DNA from 3 places in the Paenibacillus sp. GCM10027627 genome. Region 3 is predicted to be linked to each of the others. Evidence: a T-box and tRNA genes for the amino acid it is inferred to sense, from the RefSeq annotation. Region 3 holds a T-box; the other regions hold tRNA genes.

Region 1 (5,290 bases), on a different contig from region 3:
CCGGTTCAGCCTCCCATCAAAACGAGGCGTATGCAAGCTCGGCAGCAAAGCCATACAGTGAAGAAACAGCCCGGAAAGATAAAACCGTACAAGATGCCGCAGCTGACAAAGTGGAAGCCGCCGTGTCCGAAGTAGAGCGGCAAGCTAAACTATGGGTGGACGAGCTATCCTCTTCATCCACCTATGCGGAATGGAAAGCCGCTAACCTTTCTCTCTCCCCGCTCGGACCAGGAACGCATAGCTGGCTTGTTCTCCTTAAGCAGCGGGATAAGATCGTCGGCTATTTAATCGTTCATGCGGCAGAAGACGGAGGCTACCGTTTGGGCGAATACGGCACTGGCGCCTATCCTTTGTTCAACGAACAATCGCTGCAGCTGTCCCTGCTGCAGCTTCAACTGATACAAGACTCAAGCCGCGCCGAGCGCATCTACTTGAATCCTTTGCAAGCCGCTTGGAAAATCGAATCCAAAAAAAGCGTCACTTATACCGATGCCTATTCTGGGGAGGGTTTGCCCCCCGATTGGAACCGGCTTATTAGCGGCAAACCTCGCGCAAATAAGCATGGAGTCGCTTCCCTCCATGCCGGTTTGTTGCAATCCAAAACGATACCCTCATTCCATCCATACGGACGCATGCCTTGGTTGACTAAGCCCGCTTTATCTATTAAAAATGGCGATTATTCATCCCTTTTGCAAGCCATCTCATCCAAAAAAGAAATCCGTTACACCGTAGACAGCTTCGGCGGCACTTTGACCCAAGTTTGGTCGGTTGTCGGGTATGACAAATGGGATAGCGGCGAGCTGTTTCTAGCTCTGGATACCGATGAGGACAACGCCGATCGCCGCTATATCCCCATTGAGCTGCTGGTCGAAATGGGCCGGTTTTACCGTTGACGCGTTGTACGTCCTCTGCCTCTCCACCACATTAAAAAGCTTGCCGGTCCCCATCCAAACCAGCGCGTCAGCCAAGGCTCCCTTGCGGCTTTGGCCGACGTGCGCGCCTTCTTCCGAATTTCAGAAGGGGTTTCCATATATTGCACAAGCTGCTCCGTCATATATTTCACCAAATCGTTTCCTCCGGCCATTGCCGAACACCTCCGTTTTTTCTTGTGTACAATAAGCATTCCCCAATGTTTTTGCCTGTAACCATGCATGAGTTTTCCTCTAAACAGCCACGCTAACGGAAGCTGGCAGTTCGGCGAACAACTATTTTGCGGGAGGATGCGGTTATGGTTTTATTGAAACGATATGTGTTTGCATCCATGCTGGTTTTAGTGCTGTCGGCATCGACAGGCTCTGGCAATGCTTCGGAAGTGATGGCAGCGCCGACAATTGCGGCAGCTTCGCCCGCTATAGAGTCTTCGGCTTCAGGCATAAATCGACAAAGCGCACATGACCAGCAATTTGGGCAAAAGGGTTACTACGAAGAAGATCATAATTGGACGCTCCCTCATACAACCGTCATTATTGACGTAGGCCACGGCGGTATTGATGGTGGAGCAACGCATGGAACGATTTTGGAGAAAGATATCAATCTGGCCATTGCCGGAAAGCTTTATTTATTGCTTAGAAGCTACGGCATTCCGGCTGTTATGAACCGGACAGGCGATTATGCGCTTAGTGAAGAGAACAGATGGCATGCAACCAAATCGAGGCATCGCAAAGACTTGTCCCAGCGGGGCCAGCTTACCGAAGAAATCAATAGCGAGCTGCTCGTCAGCCTTCATGTGAACTGGGGTAAAAACAGCTCAAGAAGAGGGCCGCTTGTCCTTCATCAAAATACCGGAGAGAGCGCACTGCTGGCGCTCTGCTTGCAAGACGCCCTTAATCAGCAGCAGCATACGTTTGCGCTTCCGAGACTTGGAAATCCTTTTTATTTGCTGAGACGAGTTGATGAACCGTCCGTCATTGTGGAAATGGGTTTTATCAGCAACGAAAATGACCGGGCCATGTTGACCGACCCGGCCTCGCAAACCGAAATCGCCAGGGCGATTGCCTCAGGGATTCGGCAGTATAAATGGATCGCCCGCTGATGACCGCACCATATCGGACAGCTTGACGAAGCTCGCCACCGATTGCATCCCCGGTATCGATTGCTTCAGCACCGATGACGTCTTAAGTCCGGGCGGCCCGACATGGCCGATCGTAATACAGCTTTCGTGTTTTTCCAAATGTTTGCGCAATAGCCCCACTTGTTTGGAAATATGCTGTTCGGTGTACACATCGTCTAAAAATACATTGTTGTAAAGAGCCGGCACGCCAACTTCAGCCGACACCTCAGCAACTACTGAATGTGGAGTCGTCCGGCTGTCGAGATAAAACAAGCCGCGTTCTTTGCACACGGTCAACACGATCCGCATAATTCGGGAGTCCGCCGTTATTTTGGAGCCCATATGATTATTCATCCCTATAGCATGCGGGACGTTGTCGATGGCCGCTTCCACTCGCTTCCGAATTTCTTCGTCGCTCAGGTCGGCGGTCAGCGCTCCCGGCCCCAGCCATTTTTTCAAACCTTTATTCGGCTCCATTGGCATATGGACGATGACATCGTGACCGAGCCGATAAGCCGCCTCGGCATCCTCTTTTGTTGTTGGCATAAAGGGCATAACCGCCACGGTAAAGGGAACCGGCAGCTTAAGCATTTCCTCCGTTCCCGTCATTCCGTTGCCAAAATCGTCGATGACAATGGCAAGCGTGCGCCCCGAACCTTCGGCATGCGCCGCTATTGATCCAGCCAGCCAGAGAGCAATTGCAAACAAAACAAAGATGGCTGGTTTGAGTCGCATTTTACCATTCGTGAACTTAAACATAGCGTTGTTTTCACACCCATTTCCTAATGAAATCGAGGCTTTCCCTCTTGAATTCACAAGTACTATTCCCAAACAATGACAATATTATGAGGGTTAAATAGGCTGAAAATTAAAACTTTAACCGATCGTTTGACTTGGCGTCCCCAGCATGCTACTATAGGAAACGTCACTTCGATGTGCGGTCGTGGCGGAATTGGCAGACGCGCTAGATTCAGGTTCTAGTGGTGTAACAGCCGTGGAGGTTCGAGTCCTCTCGACCGCACCAACTTAACAAATATCAAGCTCTCGAATTTGTCCTTGCGACAGTTCGGGAGCTTTTTTGCATGTACCGTCATAGTATTGGTCCGTGAAATCCCCTTCCCTCTCTCCAAATTTGTGCATCCAGCAAGCCATAATCTCGATCCATTTTGTTATATTGCTCTTATATCTCCAAAATCGTGCATTCAGCAAACGACATTAATATACTTGAAATTATGAACGAGAAATTATCGCAGAATGGCTCCGCTTCATTAGGAAAGTGCATTCTTACGATCAACCTTACTAAAATTCAGTTAATTATAAAGGAGAATACGTGGAAAAATCGATCAGAGAACAATTACATGCACTCGCAGATGAAAATTATAAAACGTTTTCCGCGGCTTTAATTCCAAATATCGATAATATGCTTGGAGTTCGTTTACCCGTGCTTCGAAAGCTGGCAAAAGAGATAGCCAAAGACGATTGGCGTGCTTATCTGGATCCCTCTATCAATGATTATTTTGAGGAAGTCATGCTGCAGGGGATGATTATTGGTTATGTAAATACCGATGTCGAAGAGATATTGCACTATATAGAAAAATTTGTACCGCAAATTGATAATTGGTCCCTTTGTGACAGCTTTTGTGCCGGATTAAAATTTACTCGCTCAAATAAGCAGCGCGTGTGGGACTTTCTATTGCCTTACTTCGAAACAGAAAAGGAATACGATATACGCTTCGGTGTAGTGATGCTGCTTAATTATTATTTAGATGAAGCGTATTTGGATAAAGTTTTCCAACTATTAAATCGCATTCGTCATGAAGGCTATTATGCCAAAATGGCTGTCGCGTGGGCCATTTCAATCGCCTATACAAAATTTCCCGAACGAACACTAACGTTTTTGCATCACAACGATTTGGATGACATGACTTACAATAAAGCGTTGCAGAAAATGCTGGAATCCTATCGCGTCGACAAACATGCAAAAGAAATGATTCGAGCCATGAAACGTTAATGAAGCGGCTTTTGCAATCTTGCTGTTATGTTCTCAAAAAAACGCAGACACTTTTTGGCGGGATATACTGATAGATAGAGGTGAACGAACGTGACCCATCGTAACCATATAAATGAAGAGCTAGATTTGCCAATACTCCGCTCTAGAAAAAAACCGGAAGAGCCTGAAACGGCGACAGAGGAGCAATGGCAAGCCATTATTAACAACGACGCTTCTTACAACGGCAAATTTTTTTACGCAGTCAGGTCAACAGGGATTTTTTGCTATCCTTCATGCAAGTCCAGACCTCCAAAAAGGGAGCATGTTGGCACTTACAAATCAGCGGAGCAAGCCTTAACGAAATTTCGTCCTTGCAAACGATGCAAGCCTACCGGAACGCGCTTGCCTCATGAGGAATGGATCGCAACGGTGACGGAATACATCACTCGAAATTATCGCGATCATTTAAGTTTGGAACATCTCGCGGAAATAAGTCACGGCACACCTTATCATCTTCATCGGACGTTCAAGAAGGTGGCAGGGGTAACGCCAACTGTGTTTATTCAACATGTACGGATCAATCACGCTAAACAAATTTTGATTGAAACGGAGAAATCGATACCAGAAGTGGGGGAACTCGTTGGTTTGAATAATGCGCCCTATTTCATTACGTTATTCAAAAAAATGACAGGCACTACACCGGAAGGCTATCGCCAATGGCACAAACAAATGACAATGGAGGCTGTTGAACATGTCAAATCGCAATCAGAGGAGTGAACGGGACACCCGTTTGCTCAAGGAGAATGGAACATGTCTATGACCCAATTGGATTGGCAAGCCTTGCATCAGTCGCTTGATGAAAATGGCTATGCGAAGCTGCCCCGGTTGATCGATCCCGATGTATGTTCATCACTTATAGCCGGTTACGAAGACGATCAGCTTTATCGCAGCACGATCGATATGAAACGGTATGGATTCGGGATTGGGGAATACAAGTATTTCAATGCTCCGCTTCCCGCCTCGATTGGGCAAATGCGTGATCAATTATATCCCGAGCTTGCCAAAGCAGCCAATCGGTGGTTAGAACAATGGGGGCAACCATCCAAATATCCGGAATCCTTATCTGATTTTTTGCTTCAATGTCATCAGGCAGGTCAAACTCGTTCTACGCCTTTAATCCTAAAGTATGGCTCGGACGGTTACAATTGTTTGCACCGGGATCTCTATGGGGACATTTATTTCCCTTTCCA
Region 2 (5,290 bases), on a different contig from region 3:
TCGGGGCAGCAAGGTTATGGCAATCAAGGTTTTGGACAGCAGGGCCAAAGCAATCAGAGCTTCAGTCAGCCGGCACAGAATGGGCAAGCTTTCGGGCAGCCAAGCTATGGCCAGCCGCAGCAAGGCGGCTTTGGCGCTCCTCCGGCAAGCGGGCAAAACTATTCCCAGCCGCCTTCCGGATATAGCGGAAGCCAGTCGTCCAAGCCGGGCTATCCGCCCAACTATAATCAACCCGGCTACAACCAAAGCCATTCGCATTCGCAAAGCCACAATCAAGGCTATGGTTACAATAAACATCACAGCTCCTACAAGAAAAAGAAAACGGTTTTGGACATTTTCGGCGATTTATTCGAGTAAAGGTCGAATAAAGGAAAAAGCTCATTCGCAAAAGGCGATTTGCCTGCGGATGAGCTTTTTTCGTTCGGATGTTTTGGGCGAGAGAGGGGGCCGCTTAAGAGAACAGGCTGACGGCCCGTTTGCGCATGCCTTCCATCGGTCCCAGTTTGAATATGCCCAGCCATACGTTGGCGAACAGCAGTTGGACCATCGAGACGGCGATCCATACTCCAATAATTTGGATGGAATCCAGCTTTCCACCGAGACCGAGTCCCCAGCCGTAGAAAATAACGGTGCTCAGGATGTTTTGCAAGACGTAGCAGCTTAACGACATTTTGCCCGTTTGTTCCAGCCAGTTCCACAGTCTAAAATGCGGTTTCCATTCGAGGATGCGGGCAATGACAGCCAAATAGCCCATAGCGAGCAAAGGAGCAAACAGATAGCGTACAAATACGTCAAGCCCTGCAAGAGGAACAAAAGAAAGCAAAGTGAGCGGGAGCCCAAGTCCGATCCCCCATTTCATTAGCTTGCGGCGAATGCCACGCCCCTTTTCGTCATCGCCAAATGCCCCGTTTCTCATTAGCAGCACGCCGCACAGAAATAGCACAATGTTGAGCGGAAGGGCGAAAAACACTTCAAACCGCAGCACAAGGAAATTAGAAAGTCTAGCTTGAACCTGCTCGAACCAAGTTCCAGACGAATAAATGGCGCCAAAGTCGACTCCAGAGTCGTACGAAGCGTCTCCACCCGTATTGGCCAGCAAAAATATGCCCGCGAACAAGAGAGAAACAAGCAGCAGATGGATTCCTCCGACCCATTTGATCGTGCGGCGAATGGCCTTGTCACCCGCTCTTACAATAAACGCGACAATAATGGCCGCCAGCGCGTATCCCATCAAAATGTCGTATTCCATCACAAGCGTAAAGTGGATAAAGCCCTCCAGCATTAAAATAATCGATACCCATAAATAAGTGCCGGGCCACGGAGAGCCCTTTCGCAATGACTGCTGGTATTTCATTTCTAATCCAACACCGAACATGACCGACAGCAAGCCCAAAAATTTTCCGTTTACAAAAGTAAGGACTAGCGTTTGCAGGAATTTGTCCATCGATTCCCACCATTTGTTGACTTCGAACGCGACTACTTGGCTTGAATCCCCAATGTAAGCAAATATCCAGATGTTTGTACCGAGTGTGCCGAGAATTGCGAAGCCCCGTAAAATGTCCAACATACGAATACGGTTAACACTTCTCTCCATAATACTCTCTCCTTAGTATTTTCTCTCTTTTTTGGTACGTTGTATTAACAAAAACTAATTTAACACATTGTATTAAAAAAGACAATAGTCTATAATACAGCTATGCCAAAAATAGTTGATCACGAAAAACAACGCCAGCTCGTTGCTGAGGCTGCGCTTAGAGTTATTCAGAAGGGCGGACTCGATCAGGCGACCGTTCGCAATATTGCGGAGGAAGCCGGACTGTCGGTCGGTTCCATGCGTCATTATTTTTCCAGTCAGGCCGAGCTGTTCGGTTTTTGCATGAGGTTGTTTTTGAACCGGATTAACAAACGTGTGGAAGCGATGAACTACGACGGTCCTTTGCTGGATGTGCTGAAACATTTTATTTTGCAGTTTATGCCGGTGGACGAGGAACGTAGATTGGAAATGGAGGTTTGGTTTTCCTACAACATCAAGGTACTGCTTCATCCGGGTCTAAAGCCGTTAAGCGACGAAATGTACGATGGTTTGTTTAGAGCGGCGCAATTTGTGGTGGACATGCTGGATAGAAGGGGGCTGACAAAGTCCGGCCTTAATCTGGTAATGGAAACGGAGAAACTGTTTGCGCTTATTGACGGGCTTGCTCTTCATCATATTTTGCGTCCTGCGGATGTGACGGCCGCTTCAATAGAAGAAATCATCGCTCAACATTTGAAAGAGTTATGCGATCCGTCGAAGCTTTGAGTTATGGTGGAGCGCGACTGCTCCAAGCTGCGTTAGGGATAAGGGGAAGTGGGCACGGCGAGGCGATTCCCCCCTCGCGTCCTTTTTGAAAATAAAAGCATAAAAAAGAGGTTGCTCCGTCAGTCTAAAAGACTAAAGGAACAACCTCTTCTTTTGTTTGATGCGGTCGAGAGGACTCGAACCTCCACGGCTGTTACACCACTAGAACCTGAATCTAGCGCGTCTGCCAATTCCGCCACGACCGCAAATCAATTGTTGTGTCAACAAAAAATAATATATCACATGTTTCCATATTAGGTCAAGCTGAGTTTTGACGAAAGTGTAGGAGAAGTTTAATCGCTGCATCGTGCCCGTATAACGGATTAGATTTAATCCATCACTATTGCGTGGGAAATAAAGGATAGAAAAAGGCAGCTATGAAGATACTATCCCAATACTATTCTTAAACCGACAATGGAGGCCAAACGAATGAATACAAGAGACAACGGCGAATTAGAGAAAGGGAATGCCAAGCAACAACAATTGGACGCGTTCCGGGTTCCAAATGCCGGCGAGGCGTTGACGACCAATCAGGGGCTCAAGGTGGATGACGATGAGCATTCCTTAAAAGCAGGGGTTAGAGGCCCAACCATTATGGAAGATTTTCATTTCCGTGAAAAAATGACTCATTTCGATCACGAGCGAATTCCGGAGCGGGTTGTTCATGCGAGAGGATTTGGCGCTCACGGCGAGTTTCAATTATACGAATCGATGGCGGAATATACGAAGGCAAAATTTTTAACGGACACGTCGCTTGTCACGCCGGTATTTGTCCGATTTTCTACCGTGGCGGGCTCCCGCGGCTCAAGCGATACAGTACGCGACGTGCGGGGTTTTGCGGTCAAGTTTTATACAGAGGAAGGAAACTACGATTTGGTCGGCAACAATATGCCGGTATTTTTTATTCAGGATGCCGTCAAATTTCCTGACTTTATTCATGCTGTTAAGCCGGAGCCGCCAAACGAAATTCCGCAGGCATCTTCGGCGCATGATACGTTTTGGGATTTTGTTGGCGCAAATACAGAAAGCGCCCATATGATTATGTGGGTTATGTCGGGCCGGGCGCTGCCGCGAAGCTTCCGAATGATGGAGGGATTTGGCGTCCACACATTCCGTTTTATTAACGAAAAAGGGAAATCGCATTTTGTTAAATTCCATTGGAAGCCGAAGCTTGGCGTACATTCACTAGTTTGGGATGAAACGCAAAAGGTGGCGGGCAAAGACCCGGACTTTAACCGGCGCGACCTGTGGAATGCGATTGACCACGGAAATTACCCGGAGTATGAGCTTGGCGTGCAAATTTTGAAGGAAGAGGACGAGTTCAGCTTCGACTTTGACATTTTGGATGCGACCAAGCTGTGGCCCGAGGAGGTTGTTCCCGTTCGTATCATAGGCAAAATGACGCTGAACCGCAATACGGACAACTTTTTTGCGGAAACGGAGCAGGTTGCGTTCCACGTTGGCCACCTTGTGCCGGGGATCGATTTTACAAATGATCCGCTCCTGCAAGGAAGATTGTTTTCATATACCGATACGCAGCTGCTGCGCCTTGGGGGGCCGAACTTTACGGAAATTCCGATTAACCGGCCCATTGCTCCCGTTCATAACAACCAGCGCGACGGCATGCACCGGATGACGATCAATCCTGGACAAGTCAGCTATCATAAGAGCGGACTGGCGGGGAGCTATCCCGCTCCCGTATCCCAGCAGGAGGGCGCCTACCGCCATTACGAGGAGAAGGTCGAAGGCCGCAAAATTAAAGCAAGAAGCGCGAGCTTCGAGGATCATTTCAGCCAAGCGGCGATGTTCTGGCACAGCATGTCGGCGGCGGAGCAAAAGCAAATTGTCGACGCATTCCGGTTCGAGCTTGGCAAAGTGCTGTCTAAGGAAGTGCGGCAGCGGGTGGTCGATGTGTTCAGCCGGGTAGCGGAAGAGTTGGCCGAAGCGATTGCGGCCGGCATTGGGGCGACGGCAACGAAAGGGGTGGCGGCCCAGCCCAAGTTTCATTCTCCGGCTCTTAGCATGATGAATACCGTGAAGACGGCTGCCACTCGAAAAGCGGCCATTTTGCTAGGCAACGGATTTGCCGCGGTAGAGGTCAAAGCCCTGCAGCAATCGCTGAGCGAGGCAAAAGTGACGGCGGATATCGTTAGCATCACGCTTGTGCCGGTAAAAGGGGATGACGGATCTGTGCTGGAGCCGCAGCAATCGCTGCTTACTGCCGCATCCGTCCTATATGACGCAGTCTATATTCCAGGCGGACGGCAAAGTGTGGACGAGCTGCTCAGCGATGTGAAAGCGGCGGATTTTGTTAGGGAGGCATTCTTGCACTACAAAGCGATTGGCGCATCTGGTGAAGCAAGTCCATTGTTGGCTGCTGCGAAAATTATTGCTGCTTCGAGCGCAGGAGGCGATAGCGGAGTACAGCCTGGCGTTTTGCTTGCCGGAGGAGGCGGGCCGGACGCAGCTTTCGCCAAAACGTTTGTTGAGGCGATTGCCTCGCATCGATTCTGGGACCGAAATGTTCAACCCGTATAGTCCCTATTGTATAAAAAAGACGAGTAGTGTTCCTTTTACAAAGGGGCTGTGGCATAAGTAGGTGTGTTTGTTTGATGAGACCGCTCGCAAGCTTAAAACATATAAATCCGCAAGAAGGCCAGTTTTTTAAAAGTACCTATCTTCCGGGTCACCGTTTCGTTCATTCATCTCTGCATCGCCATTGCTGTTTTTGGTCTATGGCTACCTTCTTGAGCAGATGGATAGCAAGCGAAAGCCACTGACCTCAAGGCTTGCTTTCGCAACCCAATATCCAGAGGGGATCTGGGGTGCTCTAGTGGTTTCTGGAACAACTAAATGTTCAAAATGAGGCTCTGCGAGAGCTCTAATGGTTTCTGGAACAACTAAATGCTCAAAATGGGGCTCCGCGAGAGCTCTAGTGGTTTCTGGAACAAC
Region 3 (5,290 bases):
TTAGAATCGACGAAAGCTATACTCGAATCGTCTCCGACCTGTCAAGCTGCGGACCCGCTTTCATCGCTTTTTTGCTTCAGCAATTTGTAGATGCCGCTGTAGAGGAGACGGGCATTTCCCGCGATGAAGCCGTGCGGATCGCCAGCAATATGCTGCTTGGTACGGGACTGCTGTTAACCGAAGGAAGAATGACGCCTGAAGATATTCAAGAGCGAGTGGCCGTGCCCGGCGGAATTACCGCGCAAGCGCTAGGTTTGCTAAGGAGAGAGACTGACGGCGTTTTTAACGGGGTCATTCGAGCGACTCACGCCAAATATAAGGAAGACTTGCTTAAGGTAACAACCGCCTTCTGCGGCGAAGAGGTGAACGGACAATAGCTGTTCTTCAGCTAAAGCCCGCTCACCTCTTCGCTTTCGAAGGTTAGTTCGCGACTATATTGACAAGTTTGCCTTTAACAGCGACAACCTTGCGTATCGTTTTGCCGGAGATCAGCTCCTGCACTTTATCCATATCTTTCGCAAGCGACTCCATGTCCGCTTCGTCCATGTCCGCTGCGATAGACACTCGCTCCACGATTTTCCCGTTTACTTGAACGACGATTTCTACCTCTTGATCGACCGTCCAAGCTTCTTCGTACTGCGGCCATGCGGCGTAAGTGATCGTGCCGTCTTGACCCAGCTTCTCCCAAAGCTCTTCGGTGATATGAGGAGCAATTGGCGAAAGCATTTGTAAAAATTGGATCATCGCCTCGCGCGGCAGCGAATCCGTTTTGTACGCCTCGTTTACAAAAATCATCAGCTGGCTAATAACGGTATTGAAACGAAGATTTTCGTAGTCGTCCGTAATTTTTTTGACGGAACGGTGCCACGTCCGCTTAAACGCATCCGTCGTGTCGCCGTCGCTAATTTTCGTGCTGACTGTGCCGTCTTCGTTAACAAACAAACGCCATACCCGCGACAGGAAACGGTAAGTGCCTTCCACGCCGTTTGTATTCCAAGGCTTCGTCGCTTCAAGCGGCCCCATAAACATCTCGTACATCCGCAGCGTATCCGCTCCGAACTCGCCTACAATATCATCGGGATTGATGACATTGCCGCGCGATTTGGACATTTTTTCGTTGTTTGTGCCCAAAATCATGCCTTGGTTGACCAGCTTATGGAATGGCTCTTTTGTATGAACTACGCCGATATCATAAAGCACCTTGTGCCAGAACCGCGCGTAAAGAAGATGCAATACCGCATGCTCCGCGCCGCCGATATAAAGGTCGACCGGCAGCCATTCCTTTTGCTTCTCGGGCGAGCAAATTTCGTTTTCGTTTTTCGGATCGATAAAGCGAAGGTAGTACCAGCAGCTTCCCGCCCATTGAGGCATGGTGTTCGTTTCGCGACGAGCCTTCATCCCCGTTTCAGGATCGACCGTGTTTACCCAATCCGTTACGTTTGCAAGCGGCGATTCCCCCGTGCCAGACGGCTTAATGGCGTCCACATCCGGCAGCAGCAGCGGCAGCTGGTCTTCCGGAACCGGCTTCATGCTGCCGTCTTCCAGATGAAGAATCGGAATCGGCTCTCCCCAGTAGCGTTGACGGCTGAACAGCCAGTCGCGGAGACGGTAAGTCACCTTCGCTTTGCCTTTGCCCGTTTCCGTCAAACGCTCGATCATCGCTCCAATCGCCTCGTCATTGTTAAGTCCGTTCAGGAAATCGGAGTTGACATGCGGTCCATCGCCGGTGAACGCTTCTTTCGTCACATCTCCGCCTTGCACCACTTCAATAATCGGCAAATCGAATTGCTTCGCAAATTCCCAGTCTCTCGAGTCATGGCCCGGAACGGCCATAATCGCGCCTGTGCCGTATCCGGCAAGAACGTAATCTGCAATCCAAATCGGCGCTCTTGCGCCGCTTACCGGATTAATGGCATAGGCGCCAGTGAAAACGCCCGTTTTCTCCTTGGCCAGATCCGTCCGCTCCAAATCGCTTTTGCGGGCGGCAGCGTCTTGGTAAGCAGCTATCGCTTCCTTCTGTTCTGCTGTCGTAATGGCTGCTACCAGCTCATGCTCTGGCGCAAGCACGCAATAAGTGGCGCCGAATAGCGTGTCTGGACGTGTCGTAAATACTTCCAACGCCGCATCGTGTCCTTCGATGGCAAAGACCACTTCCGCCCCGGTCGACTTTCCGATCCAGTTGCGCTGCATATCTTTAATGCTTTCCGACCAGTCGAGCTCCTCCAAATCGTCCAACAGGCGGTCCGCATATTCCGTAATTTTCAAAATCCATTGGCGCATCGGCTTGCGGATGACGGGATGCCCGCCGCGCTCGCTCAATCCGTCAATGACTTCTTCGTTTGCCAGTACCGTTCCAAGCGCTGGACACCAGTTGACCGGAACTTCAGCCACGTAAGCGAGTCCTCGATTGTAAAGCTGGATGAAAATCCACTGGGTCCACTTATAGTAGTCAGGATCAGTCGTGCTGAATTCACGGTCCCAATCATAAGAGAAACCAAGAGATTTAATTTGGCGGCGGAAGTTGTCAATATTTTTAAACGTAATGTCTCTCGGATGCTGTCCCGTGTCAAGAGCGTGCTGCTCCGCCGGCAGTCCGAACGCATCCCAGCCCATCGGATGCAGCACGTTGTAGCCTTTCATCCGTTTGAAGCGAGATACGATATCAGTTGCCGTGTAGCCTTCCGGATGGCCTACGTGTAGGCCGGCTCCCGACGGATATGGAAACATGTCAAGCGCGTAAAATTTCTGTTTGCCCGGTTCTTCCTTTGTTTGGAACGTTTTGTTCTCGTCCCAGTACTTTTGCCACTTTGGCTCGATTTCCAGCGGATTGTAGCCGGATCGTTGTTGTTCTTGACTCATCCCTTTTCCTCCTAATCGTCGTAAACAAATAAAACCTCCCGCCCCCAGCGGATTAACGCTAGGGACGAGAGGAAATCTCCCGTGGTACCACCCTAGTTGGCGACTGGCATGCTCTGCCTGCGCCCACTTGACGTTCTTAACGCGAACGATACGATGCGGCTGAAATCTCCCAAACGATACGGGGATCATTTCTCGCACAGCTCCGAGGCGAGCTTCCGAGCGCATCAGGTCCGGCTTTCACCTACCGCCGGCTCTCTTGACCTTGATTACGCAAGTACTGTTCCTCATCAACGCTTTCATATTAAAAACAGTTACTATCGATTATATAAGTTTGGCATGAAAAGTGTCAAGCGAATCAACGGCTCGTTAGACAAGACTGAAAACTTAGCTTTTTTGAATTTTTCGATTTTTGCCGGCAGCGATTCCAAACAAGGCGTAGGCTGCGGAAACAGCCAGCATAACCGCCATCGGCAAATCCCAACTTTCCGTGGAATCGTGCAGTAGGCCAAGTAAAAGCGGCCCCGAAGCAGCAAGCAAGTAGCCAACGGATTGGGCCATTCCTGACAGCTTGGCAGCCTCCCCGCTCGTCGTTGTGCGAAGCGCAAAAAACATGACCGCAAGTCCAAAACCGCCGCCGACCCCCAGGCCAAGCACTGCCATCGTAATGGGAATGAGCGGTTCCCCTCCAAACCACAGCAGGACATAACCTACAACAAAAAGAACGGCAATAGAGAGAGCCAGCATAATCTGGTTCCGGCTTTTCCCAGCCAATATTGGCACAATAAACGTCGAAAGCATACTGACGATTTGCATAAGCGAAAGCATCCAGCCCGCTTCGGCCGAAGTTAACCCTTTGTCAGCGAGCACAAGCGGAATCCAGGTTACGTTTACGTAAAAGCAAAACGATTGCAATCCAAGATATAAAGATACCGCCCAAGCAAGCGGAGAACGCCATACGTTGACGTCGACGCTGCTGCCCACTGCGAGAACTTTGCCATTTTCGTTCCCTTTGCGACTTGCCCTCGCAAGAGGCAACCATGCCGCAGCGGCGATAAAGGCGGCGATGGACGATATCGCAAGTGTCGTTTCCCAGCCAAGCCCCGCTTGTTCCGTCAACGGCACGCTAATACCGGAGCTGACGGCGGCGCCTAAGTTCATGGATACGGTATACACTCCGGTCATCAGCCCCACTCTGTCGCCATAATCCCGCTTCACAAGGCTTGGTAGCAAAACATTGGCGACGGCAATAGCTGCGCCTAGCCAAGCCGTGCCAAGAAACAAGGCATAAACGGATGGGAGCGAGCGGATCAAAATGGCGATCGCGAGCATGAACGACGCGGCAAGCAGCGAGCGCTCCATGCCGATCCAGGAGGCCAGCTTCGGTGCAAGCGGCGAAAAGAAAGCAAACGCCAGAAGCGGCAATGTGGTCAGCAGCCCCGTCATACCGCCCGACAAGCCGTATGTCAATTGAATTTGCTCCACGATTGGTCCTACGGACGTAATGGGAGCTCTTAAAATTAATGCTACAAATATAATGCTTAAAACGAGTAGCCATGTCCCGCCCGTTTTCTGTACCAAAACGCTGCGGCCCCCGACCCCTCGGATTTGATCTTCTGACTGACTGCTGCTGTCCATCTTGTGTAGTCCACCCTTCAAGCCATTGCTTTTGTCCTGTACCAATAATCGTATAAGTGCGTGAAACCAAATTTATCGTACAATCTGTTCGCCGCTTCGTTGTTTTTAACGACCAGCAAATAGCTTTGCTCTACACCTTGCTCTTTCGCCCAATACAGCAGACGGCGCGTCAATTGCTCCCCATATCCTCGCCCCCGCTTGCTCTCGCTCGTGACGATGTCGTATAGTCCCGCCCAGCCCTGCTCAAGGGTCACTATTCCGCATGCCGCAGCCTCTTCGCCATCCATCAGAACGGCAAATGCCTTTTTCAAAGGCAGAGAGTCGTACATCTTTCTTGTCGCCTCCTTTTGCCGTTCGCTGAGCTTTTGCAAAGTTTGGATGGCATCCAACCATAGAGGAGTCAATTCCGTGGACAAAACGATGTTGTCAAAGCCAGGACATTGCAGGTCGGCTAACGAGGCCGTTTTGACCAGCGTATGGTCTATCTTTTCATATCCCATATCGGCGAGCCGCTCATCGAGACCATTGGGCTGAACGAATGGAGTCAGCTTAAACACAGTTGCTTGGCCTTGTTCCCGATACAACTGCTCGCATCGCTTGATCTTTTGCCCCACGTCCAAGCTGTTTCCATAAATCGGGTTAATTGAATTGGATCTTTTCGTATAGCCATCAGCAAACCGCAGCAGCCATCCGTCATAAAGCAGCGTATGGTGCGCCGGCCAACCGTTTAAACTCATCTCCTCAATCCCTCTCCATACCTCCATCCGCTTTCACTCCCTATGTATTATTAAAATGG

What was found. The T-box of region 3 lies ahead of leuS (leucine--tRNA ligase). A T-box ahead of a tRNA ligase gene usually reads a tRNA of that ligase, here a tRNA-Leu.
Region 1: it has a tRNA-Leu gene. The T-box ahead of leuS (leucine--tRNA ligase) is inferred to sense a tRNA for this amino acid. The anticodon was not compared.
Region 2: it has a tRNA-Leu gene. The T-box ahead of leuS (leucine--tRNA ligase) is inferred to sense a tRNA for this amino acid. The anticodon was not compared.

Annotation. Positions count from the first base shown of each region.
Region 1 is NZ_JBHTHB010000002.1:195,571-200,860, forward strand. Features, by position in the region: gene ACFQZE_RS08915 (hypothetical protein) at 1-893, shown strand, start outside; gene ACFQZE_RS08920 (YqzE family protein) at 884-1,084, opposite strand; gene ACFQZE_RS08925 (N-acetylmuramoyl-L-alanine amidase family protein) at 1,229-2,032, shown strand; gene ACFQZE_RS08930 (divergent polysaccharide deacetylase family protein) at 1,997-2,809, opposite strand; tRNA gene ACFQZE_RS08935 (tRNA-Leu) at 2,988-3,074, shown strand; gene ACFQZE_RS08940 (DNA alkylation repair protein) at 3,381-4,061, shown strand; gene ACFQZE_RS08945 (bifunctional transcriptional activator/DNA repair enzyme AdaA) at 4,188-4,817, shown strand; gene ACFQZE_RS08950 (2OG-Fe(II) oxygenase) at 4,851-5,290, shown strand, end outside.
Region 2 is NZ_JBHTHB010000002.1:202,234-207,523, reverse strand. Features, by position in the region: gene ACFQZE_RS08980 (TFIIB-type zinc ribbon-containing protein) at 1-357, shown strand, start outside; gene ACFQZE_RS08975 (DUF418 domain-containing protein) at 452-1,594, opposite strand; gene ACFQZE_RS08970 (TetR/AcrR family transcriptional regulator) at 1,697-2,299, shown strand; tRNA gene ACFQZE_RS08965 (tRNA-Leu) at 2,461-2,544, opposite strand; gene ACFQZE_RS08960 (catalase) at 2,768-4,876, shown strand; gene ACFQZE_RS08955 (hypothetical protein) at 5,078-5,290, opposite strand, start outside.
Region 3 is NZ_JBHTHB010000001.1:385,981-391,270, reverse strand. Features, by position in the region: gene comER (late competence protein ComER) at 1-377, shown strand, start outside; gene leuS (leucine--tRNA ligase) at 421-2,859, opposite strand; T-box leader at 2,917-3,159, opposite strand; gene ACFQZE_RS01695 (CynX/NimT family MFS transporter) at 3,244-4,494, opposite strand; gene ACFQZE_RS01690 (GNAT family N-acetyltransferase) at 4,512-5,258, opposite strand.